DNA from 2 places in the Devosia litorisediminis genome. Region 2 is predicted to be linked to the other one. Evidence: predicted binding sites of a transcription regulator. Region 2 holds the regulator's gene; the other holds the start of a gene.
What was found. Region 2 encodes LexA, which represses DNA repair genes until DNA is damaged. Its sites were predicted from a motif close to TGTTCNNNNTGTGTTCNG; they were not measured.
Positions count from the first base shown of each region.

Region 1: the regulator LexA is predicted to act here: its motif matches at 2,724-2,741, upstream of KD146_RS15490 (helicase-related protein).

Region 1 covers NZ_JAGXTP010000003.1:79,203-84,319, forward strand. Annotated here, with positions in the region: gene KD146_RS15475 (DUF2125 domain-containing protein) at 1-240, shown strand, start outside; gene KD146_RS15480 (prephenate/arogenate dehydrogenase family protein) at 253-1,224, opposite strand; gene hisC (histidinol-phosphate transaminase) at 1,221-2,315, opposite strand; gene KD146_RS15490 (helicase-related protein) at 2,845-5,117, shown strand, end outside.
Region 2 covers NZ_JAGXTP010000001.1:1,477,048-1,482,164, reverse strand. Annotated here, with positions in the region: gene KD146_RS07135 (NADH:ubiquinone oxidoreductase subunit NDUFA12) at 189-572, shown strand; gene KD146_RS07130 (DUF2155 domain-containing protein) at 610-1,014, shown strand; gene KD146_RS07125 (GyrI-like domain-containing protein) at 1,122-1,625, shown strand; gene KD146_RS07120 (YybH family protein) at 1,681-2,055, opposite strand; gene lexA (transcriptional repressor LexA) at 2,055-2,768, opposite strand; gene KD146_RS07110 (molybdopterin molybdotransferase MoeA) at 2,876-4,078, opposite strand; gene moaC (cyclic pyranopterin monophosphate synthase MoaC) at 4,075-4,551, opposite strand; gene trpC (indole-3-glycerol phosphate synthase TrpC) at 4,551-5,117, opposite strand, start outside.

The sequences.
Region 1 (5,117 bases), on a different contig from region 2:
TCGACGCTGGATGCGGAGGGCGCGCTGGCACTCGACGCGCAGGGCCAGATCGATGGTCAGATCACCATTGCCTCGACCGGGGTGGCCGAACGTATCGGTCCGCTGCTTGAAGAACCCTGGCGCACGCTGGTACTGGGCGCCCCGGCACCTGACGGCTCCTATGCCAACCAGATCAACTTCCGGTCCGGCGGCATCTATTCGGGTCTGATACCCATCGCCGCCCTGCCCCCGCTCTACTAGGCCTCCACCTGCCTAGGCGTCGTCGCCGCCACCATGTTCGCGCACAATCGGTAGGGGCGAGGCTGGCGGCGCTTCATGCGGCCGGCCAAAGTCTGGCGCAGCCGTCTCCTGCCCCGCCGAAATGATCGAGCGGCGGATAGCGCGGGTGCGGGTGAACATGGCTTCGAGCGCCGGGCCATCGCCTGTCCGAACGGCGCGCTGCAACACACTCAAGTCCTCGGTGAACCGCCCCAGCATTTCAAGCACGGCATCGCGATTGGTCAAAAACACGTCGCGCCACATCACCGGGTCGGACGCGGCAATACGGGTGAAATCGCGGAAGCCCGAAGCCGAGAATTTGATCACTTCTGACTGCGTCGCCGCTTCGAGATCGGCCACCGTGCCTACTATATTGTAGGCCACCAGATGCGGAATATGACTGGTAATTGCCAGCACCATGTCGTGGTGAGCCGCGTCCATGGCTTCAACCTGGCTGCCCATGGCGCGCCAGAATGCTGCCAGCTTTTCGGTCTGTGCCGGATTGACATCCTCGGTCGGGGTCAGCACGCACCAGCGCCCGGTGAACAACTCGGCAAACCCGGCTGCGGGTCCCGAATGCTCGGTGCCCGCCAGCGGATGGCCTGGAATAAGGCTGACACCTTCGGGGATGTGCGGCGCCAGCGCCTTGATCACATGGCCCTTTACCGAACCGACATCAGAAACGATGGCACCCGGCTCTAGCGCAGGCGCAATCGTCTTGATCACGCTCTCATAAGCCCCCACCGGCGTGCACAGGATGACCAGATCGGCGCCGCGCACGGCTTCGGCGGCATCAAGCGTATAGATATCGCCCAGCCCCAATTCGCGTGCCTCATCCAGCGTATCCTGCTTGCGGGTGGCAATGGAGATCACCTCGACCAGCCCCTGCCGCCGCGCGGCCAGAGCAATCGAAGAACCGATCAGACCAATGCCGATCAGGGCCAGCTTGCGAAAATGAACGCTCATGAAATCTCGACCAATGCCTTGAGAATGCCGACAACGCCACGCATCGCCTGCTCTGAACCAATGGAAATGCGCAGCCCCGCCTCAATGCCATAGGACGGCCCGATCTCGCGCACAATCAGCCCACGCTCGGCCAATGTGTCGAAAGCCAGCCGGGCATGTTCGGCGTCGGGGAACAGCACCATCACGAAATTGCCCTGGCTGGGCACCACATGCATGTGGTTTGAATCCAGCTCCTGGGCGATCCAGTCACGCCACTGCGCATTGTGCGCCTGCAGACGCGCGGTGAATTCAGTGTCGCGCGTTGCTGCCGCCGCGGCCAACTGCCCTGGCAGATTGACATTGAACGGCCCGCGCACACGGTTGAGCACATCGACCAGTTCGGGCGAACCGACAAGCCAGCCGATACGGGCCGCTGCCAGTCCCATCTTCGAGAAGGTCCGAACCATGACCACATTATTGGCCTCGGCCACCAGCTTCTGGCCGACGTCGTAATCCTCGGCAGTCACATATTCCGCATAGGCATTGTCGATCACCAGCAGGATATCGGGGCGCAGGCCGGCATGCAGCCGCCGCACTTCTGCATCGCTGACATAGGTCCCTGTGGGATTGTTCGGATTGGCCAGCCAGACGATTTTCGTCTTGGCCGTGACCGCTGCCAGCAAGGCGTCGACATCGGCGGTATAATTGATTTCATCGACCAGAACGATGCGCGCACCGGCGGCCCGCGTAATGATCGGATAGACCGAAAACCCATAGCGGTTCATCACCGCCTCATCGCCTTCGCCCAGATAGCACTGGGCAATTAGATGCAGCAGATCGTCCGAGCCATTGCCGCACACAATGCGGTCCGCATCCACGCCGTGGACTTCCGAGAGTGCCGTGCGCAGGATCTTGGAGGAGCCTTCGGGATAGATCTCCAGCTGCGCTGCTGCCGACTGGAACGCCTCAATTGCCTTGGGGCTGGCGCCAAGCGGGGACTCATTGGCCGACAGCTTGACGGCATTGCTGCCCGCTGCGCCTGACTTGCCGGGAAGATAGGCCGCGATATCAAGAATACCGGGCTGCGGGACGGGGCGAATATCGTCTGACATGATGCCATTTCTGGGCTGAAAAACCGCGCGGACCATAGTCAAACTGCACCAAGATGGCAAAGCGCTTCTCGTCGCGTCCGCTCCCCTGCAGCACCACCAGGCGCCTGTCCCGGAACAGGACGTCAATCAGCTTTATGATGAAGATGGTCGCAACCAGCCCAGCAATGGCGGGCGTACAGGCAAAAACGCCGCAGAAAAATCCGGCGCAGTGCCGTTAAGCTTCTGGTCACAAACACCGCTAAGAGCCCGATCTTTACCAGCTGTAAGGGAAGTTGAAGACAATCGGGGCCGTCTTTGTGTCATTTCAGCCCAACTCGACGGCTCTTGTGTGTGCTGGCGCTGCACACCCACCACCCCTAGCCGTGAACGAAGCCGGATTATCCGATTCGCGCCGATTCGGTTCCGTTTCGTTCGCCCCTTGTTCCAAGACTTAAGACCTGCCACACAAAGGTCCTGTATGCTGTCCTTTCTTGGGACATTTGCGTGAACCACTCGCAAGTGTCGCAACGACCCCTTACATTGATGCGAAATGACCTCCGCGCCCGCCCAATCCGTCAAGGCGATCCTTGGCCCCACCAATACCGGCAAGACCTATTTTGCCATTGAACGCATGTTGGCCCATCCCACCGGGATGATTGGCCTTCCTTTGCGCTTGCTGGCGCGCGAGGTCTATCAGCGCGTTGTTGAACGGGTGGGAGAGCAATCGGTGGCGCTAATTACCGGGGAGGAACGTATCGTTCCCGCCAAGCCGCGCTATTGGGTTTGCACGGTCGAGGCCATGCCCACCGATATCCGTGTGGATTGTCTGGCGATTGACGAAATCCAGACCGCAACCGATTTTGACCGCGGTCACGTCTTTACGGACCGCATTCTGCATGCGCGCGGCATGTACGAAACCTTGCTGCTGGGCGCCGCCACCATGGCGCCAGTGATCCGCAGCCTGTTGCCCCATGCCCAGATCATTGACCGCCCCCGCTTCAGCCATTTGACCTATTCGGGCTCCAAGAAGATTTCGCGCCAGCCGGCACGCTCGGCCATTGTCGCCTTTTCGGCGCGACAGGTTTACGCCATTGCCGAACTGATCCGTCGCGAGCGTGGCGGCGCAGCAGTCGTGATGGGCGCCCTGAGCCCGCGCACCCGTAATGCTCAGGTTGAACTCTATCAAAATGGCGATGTTGATTTTCTCGTCGCCACCGACGCCATCGGGATGGGACTCAATCTCGATATCCACCACGTGGCCTTTGCCGATGACAGCAAGTTTGATGGCCATACCAGCCGCCCACTGACCGCCGCCGAGCTCGGCCAGATCGCCGGCCGCGCCGGTCGTCACGCCCGCAATGGCAGCTTTGGCGTGACCGGCGGGACCCAGGGATTCGACGAAGAAATGGTCGTGGCGCTCGAAACCCACGATTTTGCGCCCGTCAAAGTGCTGCAATGGCGCAACAATCGGCTGGATTATTCGTCGATCCCCGCCTTGCTCAACAGTCTCGAAGCGACGTCGGACACCCGCACATTGGCCCGTGTGCCCATCGCCAAGGATCAACGCGCGCTCGAATTTGTCTCACGCAATGAAGCCGGCAAACTGGCGCGTGGGCTGGACGGCGCGCGTTTGCTCTGGGAATGTTGCCAAATCCCTGATTATCAGGGCATTTCACCGGGCAATCACGGTGAAATCGTTACCCGTATTTACTCTGACTTAGTCAAGCATGGTAAGGTCAACGCAGATTGGATTGCCGAGCAGGTCCGCTTTTGCGACAATGCGAGCGGCGACATCGACACTTTGAGCAACCGGATCAAGCAGATCCGAACATGGACCTTCGTCGCGAACCGCAAAAACTGGCTTGCAGACCCTTCACATTGGCGCGAAAAGACCCGAGACATTGAAGACCGACTGAGTGATGCGCTGCACGAGCGGCTTACTCAACGCTTCGTCGATCGGCGCACCAGCGTGCTGCTTCGTCACCTGAAAGACAAACGTATGGCATCTCCCGAGATCAATGAGCGCGGCGAAGTACGGCTGGAAGGCCACCTCATCGGCACGCTCGAAGGCTTCCGTTTCACCCTGGCGCGCAATGATGGCGACGCCGACACCAAGGGTCTGCGCGCCGCCGCCGATCAAGTGGTGGCGCCCGAAATACACCACCGGGCCGAACGCCTGGCTGGCGCGCCCAATGAAGAATTTGTGCTGGCCACCGACGGTCGCCTGCGCTGGAAGGGCGACATTGTCGCCGAACTGATCGAGGGCGAGACCCTTTATCGGCCGCGCATTCTGATCCTGGCTGACGAAACCCTGACCGGTCCGGATCTGGAACGTGTGCAGGATCGTCTCGGCCTGTGGCTGCGCCACCACGTCAACACCATCCTCGAACCCGTCATGGCGCTTGAGGCTCCAGCTGATCTCGATGGCACGGCACGTGGCATCGCGTTCCAGCTGTTTGAGCATCTGGGCCTGATCCCGCGTCCGCAGGTTGCCGACGAGGTCAAGAATCTCGATCAGGACGTCCGCGGCAAGATGCGTAAGCTGGGCATCAAGTTCGGCGCCTATCACATCTATCTGCCGCTTTCGCTCAAGCCCGCCCCGCGCGAGCTGGCACTGATTCTGTTTGCGCTCAAGAATGGCGGCATCCGCCAGGCTGGCGTGACCGACATTCCCCATATCGTCCTCTCGGGCCGCACCAGCTTTGTGGTCGATCCCGAAGTCGATACGCGCCTGTATGAGATTGCCGGCTTCAAGGTTGCTGGCAAGCGCGCCGTCCGGGTCGACATTCTCGAACGTCTGGCTGACATCATCCGTCCGCTCAT
Region 2 (5,117 bases):
TGCTGTGTGCAGGGCAGGGTGGCGCTCACTGCAAAGCTGGCCCCGATGCCCCTCCTATAGAAGGGTGAGCGGGGCGCGAAAACAGCGCGCGAAAAACCCGCCAAACACTAGGCTGATCTGACCACGCATGTTACACCCGGCGCACTCGCAGCTATCGACGGCGGAATCGACAATTGGCTAAATCCGGTATCAAGCAGTTCCTGAGCGAAATCTTCTCCTGGTGGGGTGGTCAGACCTGGGGCACCCGTCTGTGGATCTGGCGCTTCGGCGACTATGTCGGCAGCGACGAATTCGGCAATCGCTATTTCCAGGATCGTAAGGCTGATCGGCGTTATGTGACCTATGCCGGCCCCGCTGACGCCTCGACCATTGGTCAGGGCTGGCACGGCTGGATGCACTATCGCACCGACATCGTGCCAACCAAGGCCAACTATGTCGCCAAGAGCTGGGAGCTGCCCCATCAGCAGAACCTGACCGGCACGGCAGCCGCCTATCGTCCCGATGGCAGCCTGCTCAACAAGGGCGAACGCCCCCGCGTGACCGGTGACTACGACGCCTGGTCGCCAGAATAAGGACGGCGCCTTGCGCCACCTCAAAACTCTTGCCCGCATGATGATGACCCTGGCGCCGCTCGCGGCGCTGGGCGTCTTTGGCGTTGCAGCGCCCGTATCGGCCCAGCCCATTGCCAATCCGGTGGCGACCTTTGCCGGGCTCGACAAGATCACCGGCCGCATCACCCGCTTCGACGTCTATATCGATGAAACCGTGCTGTTCGGCGCGCTCGAGATCACCCCGCGCGCCTGCTACAATCGCGCTGCCACCGAGACCCAGCGGACATCGGCCTTTCTCGAAGTCGATCAGCGCAGCCTGACCGGCACATCCAAGCGCATCTTTACCGGCTGGATGTTCGCCGACAGCCCGGCGCTCAACGCCGTCGATCACGCAGTCTATGATGTGTGGCTGATCGAGTGCCGCACCAGCACCGACGTACCGCCGCCCGACGCGCGCGACTGATTCTCTCAATGGTACTGGCCCGCTGACGCGCGCCATTCTAATGTCACCAGCATTGATGCAGGCGGGCAGAACTGCGCGACTGCATGATATTGCGGGAGGAGCGCCTTATGCTGACTGTTCCACGTTTCCAGGACCTGCCGGTCCAGACCTACGCCTATATCAGCTTTACCGTATCAATGGCCGAAATGGCGCAGCCCGCAAATGAGGGCTTTCCGGCGCTATTTTCCTGGCTCTCCGCCAATGGCATCACGCCGACCGGCGCGCCATTCTACAAATACAACCGCATCGATATGGCCAGAACGCTTGAAGTGGAAGCAGGGGTCCCGGTGGACCGCGCGGCAGCGGGTGACGACACCGTAAAATTCTCGCAACTACCGGCGGGGCATTACGTCTGGACCACCCATACCGGCCCCTATGACGATCTCTATGATGCCACAGCCATGCTGATCGGCTGGGCCAAGGAGCGGGGCATTGAATGGGATAGCGCAACCCAGTCCGACGGTCATCACTTTGCCTGTCGTCTGGAAATCTACGAGACCGACCCGGAGCAGGAACCTGATCCTGACAAGTGGGTCACCACATTGCGGATCAAGACCACCGGTCCGGCCTGAACGCCAATACCGGCATTGATCGCCCGTCACTCCCGAAGTCACGCACCGCGCGCCGCTAGGCCAAGGCGCTCAGATGCTCGTGAACGATGACCCAGCCATGCAAGCGCCGCTCGACAATGCAGGTGCCGCGACCGGCGCCAGATTGAACATCTCCGTTCACAACCGCCGTGTAGCAAAACAGATAGCGACAGGCCGCGATATCCTGACCTTTTACGATCCAGATCAGGTCTTCCAGCCAGTAGCGCTCGTCAACCAGCCGTGCCCATGTGGCTTCAAAGGCATCGCGTATCGCTGCAATGCCAAGATGAGATCCATCATTGAACCAGAAACTGGCATCCTGGGCGATCAAGGGCGCGACGACCGCGAAGCGATGCGTGTTGATCGCCTCGCCATAGGCCGCGATCAACGCTTCGGGCGTCGCCGCCCCCATCAATATTTACGCAGCAACCCGACAAGCCGGCCCTGAACCTTGACCCGGTCAGGCGGAAAAATGCGGGTCTCATAAGCCGGGTTGGCGGCTTCAAGTGCCACCGTATTGCCCTTGCGGCGCAAGCGCTTGAGCGTCGCTTCCTCATCATCCACCAGCGCCACGATGATCTCGCCGGTGCTGGCTGCATCCTGCTTTTTGATCAATACCGTGTCGCCATCAAAAATGCCGGCATCGATCATCGAGTCACCGCGCACTTCCAGTGCGTAATGCTCGCCGCTGCCCAGCATTTCGGGCGGCACCATAATGGTGTGGGAATGGCTCTGAATGGCCTCGATCGGCGTACCCGCTGCAATTCGACCCATCACCGGGATCGAAATCGAGCGCACGCCATCATCATCGGCGGCGACACGCGATGGCGGGCTCGCCACCTTGCCAAGATTGCCTTCGATCACCGATGGTTCAAAGCGGGCCTTACGGCCGCCAAGCGACGGGTTCATCGAATCCGGCAGCTTAACGACTTCCAGCGCCCGGGCCCGATTGGGCAGGCGGCGGATGAAACCGCGCTCTTCCAGCGCGGTGATCAGCCGGTGAATGCCCGACTTGGACGCCAGATCGAGGGCATCCTTCATCTCGTCGAACGAAGGCGGAATGCCGCTTTCCTTCATCCGTTCATGGATGAACATCAACAGCTCGTGTTGTTTGCGCGTCAGCATAGGCCCCTCGGGGTGAGAATCGGAACATAGACAGAACGACTATATGTGTTCCAGTTATGTTCTGCAATATGCTCGACGATTTTCCTGCAACTGGGGCGGCCCGAAACCTAGAAGGCGTCGACCACAATGGTTTCGACCAGCGTGCCCGCCGCCTGTCCAGGGGCCTGTTCGGGCTGCACAATCAACAGGTCAGCCAGCGCCATGGATGAAGTGTGCCCACTATCGGTCTGGGAAATTGGCAGCGCCACCGGACCATTGGGAGTCTGCTGCAACTGTGCCCGCATGAAATGCCGCCGCGCCGTATTGGCTGGGGTCGCGGCAGCCAGTGGCAGGTGCCAGGGCGTCTGCGGCGTCAGGCCCAGCCAGTGTCGCAGCGCCGGTTTGATGAAAACAATCGCCGTGACCATCGCCGAAACCGGATTGCCCGGCAGGCCGAATACCAGCGTCTTGCCGATCGTGCCGAACATCAGCGGCTTGCCCGGGCGCATATTGATGCGCCAGAAATCCAGCGTCACGCCCAGTTCAACGAGAATTTCCTGCACGATATCGTGGTCGCCAACGCTGGCGCCGCCGGTCGTGATCAGCACGTCCGGTGCATCGGCCAGAATGGCGCTGAGCTTGTCGCGCAGGGCTTCCCGGTCATCGCGGGCAATGCCGTGATCGGTCATGGTATGGGCATAGGGGGCCAGCATGGGCGCCAGCCCGAAGCTGTTGGAAGCAATGATCTGGTCAGGCCCCAGCGCCGCGCCGGGCAGGGCGAGTTCATCACCCGTCGCCAGCAGCGCAATACGCGGCCGTCGCGCCACGGTCAGCGTCGGGGTATTGGCTGCCGCGGCCACGGCAATCTGCATCGGGGTCAGTCGGACGCCAGCCTCGATCAGCGTCTGGCCTGTGGTGAAGTCATTGCCCAGGGCCCGGATATTGCGCCCCGGCAAGGGCTCGATGCTGAACGACACCTGATCGCCGTCGAGCAGGGCCTGTTCCTGCATGATGACGGCATCGGCCCCTTCGGGCACCGGCGCACCGGTAAAAATCCTGACCGCTTCTTGCGAGCCCAGACGTCCGGCATAACTGGCCCCGGCCTGGGAGGTCCCCACGACCTTGAGGCTGTGACCTTCCATGATGTCAGCGGCCCCGACGGCATAGCCATCCATGGCGCTGGCATTGAAGGGCGGCTGGTCATGGCGGGCCTTGACCGGTTCGAGCAAGACCCGACCCGCCGCCGCATCCAGCGACACGGTTTCGCCGACCGGCGTCGGCACGCGCTTGAGAATGGCCGCAATGGCCTCTTCAACGGGGAGCAGGCTCATGCGCGCACGAAATCCCCGGACTTGCCGCCCGATTTTTCCATCAGGCAGATATCGGTCACCACCATGGCGCGATCAATCGCCTTGGCCATGTCATACAATGTCAGCGCCGCCGTGGAGGCAGCCACCAATGCTTCCATCTCGACCCCGGTCTGGCCGGTAGTTTCAGCCGTCGCCACAATCAGGATGGCATCTTCGCCATGTTCGGCAATCTCCACGCTGACCTTGGTCAGCGGGATGGGGTGGCACAACGGGATCAGCTCAGCGGTCTTTTTGGCCGCCATGATACCGGCAATCCGCGCTACCGCCAGCGCATCACCCTTTTTGAGGCTGCCGCCCATAATGGTGGCAATCGTCTGCGGCTGCCCGACAATACGGGCCTGTGCCACGGCGCGCCGCCGTGTTGCGGGCTTGCCGGCAATATCGACAATATGGGCTTCGCCCCGGGCATTGAGATGGGTGAGCCCGTCGGCCATCAGGGCGCAGCCTGCGCGGCGCCATGCAATAGCGCTCTGGTTGCCGCGGTCACATCGTCCTGGCGCATCAGGCTCTCGCCAACCAGAAAGCTGCCGATACCGGCTTCATGGTCGAGCTTGAGCAGGTGTTCGTGATTGACGATGCCGCTTTCGCTGACCAGTAGCGTCCCCTTGGGCACGCCAACGGCCAGATTAACCGAAGTTTCCAGCGTCGTCTCGAAGGTGCGCAGATTGCGATTGTTGATGCCGATGAACTCGGCGCCCAGCGCCACGGCCCGATCAAGCTCAAGCTGGTCATGTACTTCCACCAGCGCATCCATCTTCCACTCTTCGGCGGCATCGAGCAGGTAGCGAGCCACGTCATCGCCCACGGCGGCCAGAATGATCAGAATGCAGTCCGCGCCCCAGGCGCGCGCCTCCGCCACCTGATAGGTCTCGAACAGAAAATCCTTGCGCAGCACGGGCAGTTTGACCGCCGCGCGGGCTTCCTTGAGAAAGCGCGGCGAGCCCTGAAAGCTGGGCCGGTCAGTCAGCACGGACAGGCACGCGGCGCCGGCTGCTTCATA